One region of the Shinella sp. R2-11 genome, then DNA from elsewhere that is predicted to be linked to it. Evidence: predicted binding sites of a transcription regulator. Region 1 holds the regulator's gene; the other holds the start of a gene.
The links. The regulator PhoB, encoded in region 1, activates phosphate uptake and scavenging genes when phosphate is short. The targets are predictions, from matches to a motif close to TGTCATNNANCTGTCAT.
Positions count from the first base shown of each region.

Region 2: a site for PhoB is predicted at 1,150-1,166, ahead of ACZ1A1_RS09285 (BtaA family protein). Genes of this name have one in related genera too.

Region 1 covers NZ_JBVAPC010000013.1:63,727-65,924, reverse strand. The annotation lists gene phoU (phosphate signaling complex protein PhoU) at 1-526, shown strand, start outside; gene phoB (phosphate regulon transcriptional regulator PhoB) at 545-1,228, shown strand; gene ACZ1A1_RS23710 (methyl-accepting chemotaxis protein) at 1,485-2,198, opposite strand, start outside.
Region 2 covers NZ_JBVAPC010000003.1:178,049-180,246, forward strand. The annotation lists gene ACZ1A1_RS09285 (BtaA family protein) at 1-1,022, opposite strand, end outside; gene ACZ1A1_RS09290 (hypothetical protein) at 1,283-1,780, shown strand; gene ACZ1A1_RS09295 (sensor domain-containing diguanylate cyclase) at 1,796-2,198, opposite strand, start outside.

The DNA of each region.
Region 1 (2,198 bases):
CATCGTCACCATCGCCAAGCGCCAGCCGATGGCGGCGGACCTGCGCGAGATCATGGGCGCCATCCGCATCGCCGCCGAGCTGGAACGCGTCGGCGACCTCGGCAAGAACACCGCCAAGCGCGTCATCGCCGTGCAGAGCTCGGGCATGCCGCGCAAGCTCGCCCGCGGCCTGGAGCACCTTGCCGAACTCGCCCTGATGCAGCTCAAGGAAGTGCTCGACGTCTACGCCACCCGCTCGGTCGACAAGGCGAAGGCCATCCGCGAGCGCGACGACGAGATCGACGCGATCTACACCTCGCTGTTCCGCGAGCTCCTCACCTACATGATGGAAGACCCGCGCAACATCACGCCCTGCACGCATCTCCTGTTCTGCGCCAAGAACATCGAGCGCATCGGCGACCATGCGACCAACATCGCCGAAACCATCTATTACATGGCCACCGGCTCGCAGCCGGAAGGCGAGCGTCCGAAGGACGATACCTCGACCTCCGTCGTCGCCGCCGACGTTGCCGACGCCTCCGAGTAAGCGAATAGGGTTCGACACATGGTGCCCAGAATAGCCGTCGTCGAAGACGAGGAGGCGCTCAGCGTCCTCCTGCGCTACAATCTCGAAGCCGAAGGTTTCGAGGTCGACACGATCCTCTCCGGCGACGAGGCCGAGATGCGCCTGCAGGAGCGCATGCCGGATCTCCTCATCCTCGACTGGATGCTGCCCGGCGTCTCCGGGATCGAGCTCTGCCGGCGCCTGCGCCAGAGGCCCGAGACCGAGCGCCTGCCGATCATCATGCTGACGGCGCGCGGCGAGGAGAGCGAGCGCGTGCGCGGCCTTGCCACCGGCGCGGACGACTATGTGGTGAAACCCTTCTCGACGCCGGAACTGGTCGCTCGCGTGCGCGCCATGCTGCGCAGGGCCAAGCCCGAGGTCGTCTCGACGGTGCTGCGCTGCGGCGATATCGAGCTCGACCGCGACACGCACCGCGTCCACCGCCGCACCCGCGAGGTCCGCCTCGGCCCGACGGAATTCCGCCTGCTGGAATTCCTGATGACCTCGCCCGGCCGCGTCTTCTCCCGCTCGCAGCTCCTCGACGGCGTCTGGGGCCACGACATCTATGTCGACGAGCGCACCGTCGACGTCCATGTCGGCCGCCTGCGCAAGGCGCTCAACTTCGCCAACATGCAGGATGTCATCCGCACGGTCCGCGGCGCCGGCTATTCGCTGGAAGCCTGACCGGACGACCTTCCTCCCAAGGACGGAAATGGGCCCTTCGGGGCCTGTTTGCGTTTGGAGGGCTTCCGGCCGGCATTTCTGACAGCCCGAAACCCTCTCCTTCGTCATGCTCGGGCCTGTCCCGGGCATCTATTTCCCGATGCGCTGGCAGATCCTCGGCACAAGGCCGAGGATGACGCTGACGGGGGGAGCGAGGGCCGTCAACAAAAAGGCCGGCGTTTCCGCCGGCCTCCTTTCTTCATCCTGTCGCCAGGTCTCAGAACTCTTCCCAGTCGTCCTGGGCGAGCGCCGTGTTGCCGGCGACCTGCGGGATGGCGCGGGCCGTGCTGCGCGGGGCTTGGTAGGCGGCGCGCTGCGGCTGGGCCTGCGGGCGCGTGGCCTGCTGGACCGGCTGCTGGGCGGCCATGGCGGCGGCGCCGGCGCGGAAGCGGGCGACGAGCGTCTTCAGCGTCTGCGCCTCGTCGTTGAGCGCCATCGAGGCGGCGGTGGTTTCCTCCACCATCGCGGCGTTCTGCTGCGTCACCTGGTCCATCTGGTTGACGGCCGCGTTGATCTCCTTGAGGCCGACCGCCTGCTCGGAGGCCGAGGACGAGATCTGGCGGATCAGGCCGTTGATCTGGATGACCTGCTCGGCGATGTTCTCCAGCGCGCCGCCGGCCTTGCCGACGAGATCGACACCCTCGCGGACCTGCACCTCCGAGGTGTTGATCAGCGTCTTGATCTCCTTGGCGGCATTGGCCGAACGCTGCGCCAGTTCCCGCACTTCCTGCGCGACCACCGCGAAGCCCTTGCCGGCCTCGCCGGCGCGGGCGGCCTCGACGCCGGCATTGAGCGCGAGCAGGTTGGTCTGGAAGGCGATGTCGTCGATCACGCCGATGATGTTGGAGATCTCGCGCGACGAGTGCTCGATGCCGTGCATGGCGGCGATCGCCTTCTGCACCACTTCGCCGGACTTGCTGGCGTCGTTGCT
Region 2 (2,198 bases), on a different contig from region 1:
AGCAGGATGAAACGGTCGACGGAACCGGCGGGCTTGGCCGCGAGGAATTCCGTCAGCGACGTGTTGGTGATGGAAATGCGGGAGGCGCGCTCCCGGATGATCTCATGGTTCTGCCGGGCGAGGTAGGGCGGCAAGGGCGCCCTGTCGCCGGGGCCATAGCCGCGGCCGAAGGCCTGCCAGGCGAAGTAGTTTTCCGACAACGGGAAGCCGCAGGCGAGCTTTTCGACCCGCTGGCGCAGGATCGTCGCCATGTCGCTGCCCGCGCCCGAAAGCGCTTCATATTGCTGCGGCGGAATGCCGAGGCCGAAGAGCGAGCTCTTGCGCCCCGTCGCCCAGCGAATGAGCCGCTTGTCGAACAGCGGCGCGAGCGTCTCGTCGAAGAAGCGCCGCTGGTCTTCCATGGTCCGGGCATCGAGCAGTCCGCGTGGGTCGGCGCCGTAGAGCCGGGCCATCTTGTGGCCGAGCCCGATGAAGCCGCCGAGAAGCCCGTGGCGATAGAGGCGGCGATGGAAGATGGAGAGGCGGCGGCGGCCGGTCACCGTGCGGCCTTCCCAATAGGTGCGGGTCTCCGTGTCGAGATGGGGTTGCAGATAGGTGCGATAGGCCGCGATGTTCCGCCGGTCGTCGCCGCTGCCGTAGAAGCGGTAGAAGGTCTCGTAGTCAGGCAGGCGGGCCGCCGCCGCGAGTTTCAGGCGGTTGAAGGCCACATGCGCGGGATTGAGGTCGACCGCCTCGATCCGGGCCGGATCGGCGACGAGGTAGGAAAGCGCGTTGCACCCGCCCGAGGCGATGGTGACGATGCTGTTGCCGGGCGCGATCCGCAGCGCCGCCATGTCCACCTCGGGATCTTCCCAGATCTGCGCATAGACGAGGCTCCGGAACAGCCGCGAGAAGAGATATTCCGACATTCCGGAGGGCGTCAGCAGCGGATTGCGGCGCACGGCGCGATGGAGGCGCTTGGCCGCCCCGTCCGCGCACGCTGCTGCAGGAGAAGGGATGGCGGAGGTGGCCGTTTCGATCATCGGGGCACGTTTCCCAAGCTGGAACATCTCTCTCGCCGCGACCGGGAGCGATGCGGAAGCCGTCGATGCGGCCTCGCCCGATCGCCCCGATTGCCGAACGACATGGAGCCCGTTTCAGCAGATCGCGATGACACCCGAATGACATCCGCGCGCCGGGCCTGGGGATGGCGGGTTGCGCTTTGCCCGCCGGGGCGGTGTCGCCCGGCATGCGCCTGTGCTATGCCCGCCCCGACTCGACCGACAACAGACGGACGCACCCGATGAACGTTGCCTTCTATGCCGATTACATTGCCGACCTGCGGACGCTGTTTACGGATCTCGACAGCCGCCCCGAAGGGTTCCAGACCTTCGACGTGCGTCTGGAACTCGCCGTGGCCGGCGGCCTCGTCGTCTATGAGACGAAGCGGCGCAAGGGGCAGACGGACAACCTCTTCTACGGCCGGCCGGCAGCCGCCAGCGCCAGCCAGCAGATGGCCCGGGCGGCGGCCTTTACCGCCATCGACCGGTTCCTTGCCCTCGGGCAGTTCGTCGCCCTGACGGATGCGGCCTCCGAGACGCTGGATGCGCGCTATCCGCACTGCGCCGTCAACTTCTCCTATCGCAAGAAGGGCCAGCCTGCTGCCCGCTCCATGCTGATGGTCTTCGCCGGGTTCAACGACGACGGCGACGCCCTGCAGTTCGTTTCGAATGCGAAGGATCAGGCCGCCTTCGTCGCGGAACGCCCGCACCACGGGCAGAAGACCTACGAGTGGAAGTAAGGTGGACGCCGCCCCTTATTCCGCCCTTGCCCCGCCGAGATGCCGCCGGGGCTGGATCTCGATGCTGAGCTGGTCGCGGCCGCGCATCTTGGCGGCGTAGAGGGCAAGATCGGCCCTGCGGTAGATGTCGCTCGGCTCCTCGCCACTTTCCGCCCAGGCAAGCCCGGCGGAGAAGGTGTAGCGGAAGCTCGCCTGGTCCGGCACGGGGCGGGAATGGCGAACCGCCGCCAGCATGCGCTCGAGGATGGCTTCGGCATCTTCCATCGCCGTGTTCGGCAGGATGAGAAGGAATTCCTCGCCGCCGACGCGGCCGAGAATATCGGTCTTGCGCAGATGGCGCTGCAGGGTGATGGCGAAGTCCTTCAGGACGGCATCGCCGACGCTGTGGCCGAAGCGGTCGTTGATATATTTGAAATTG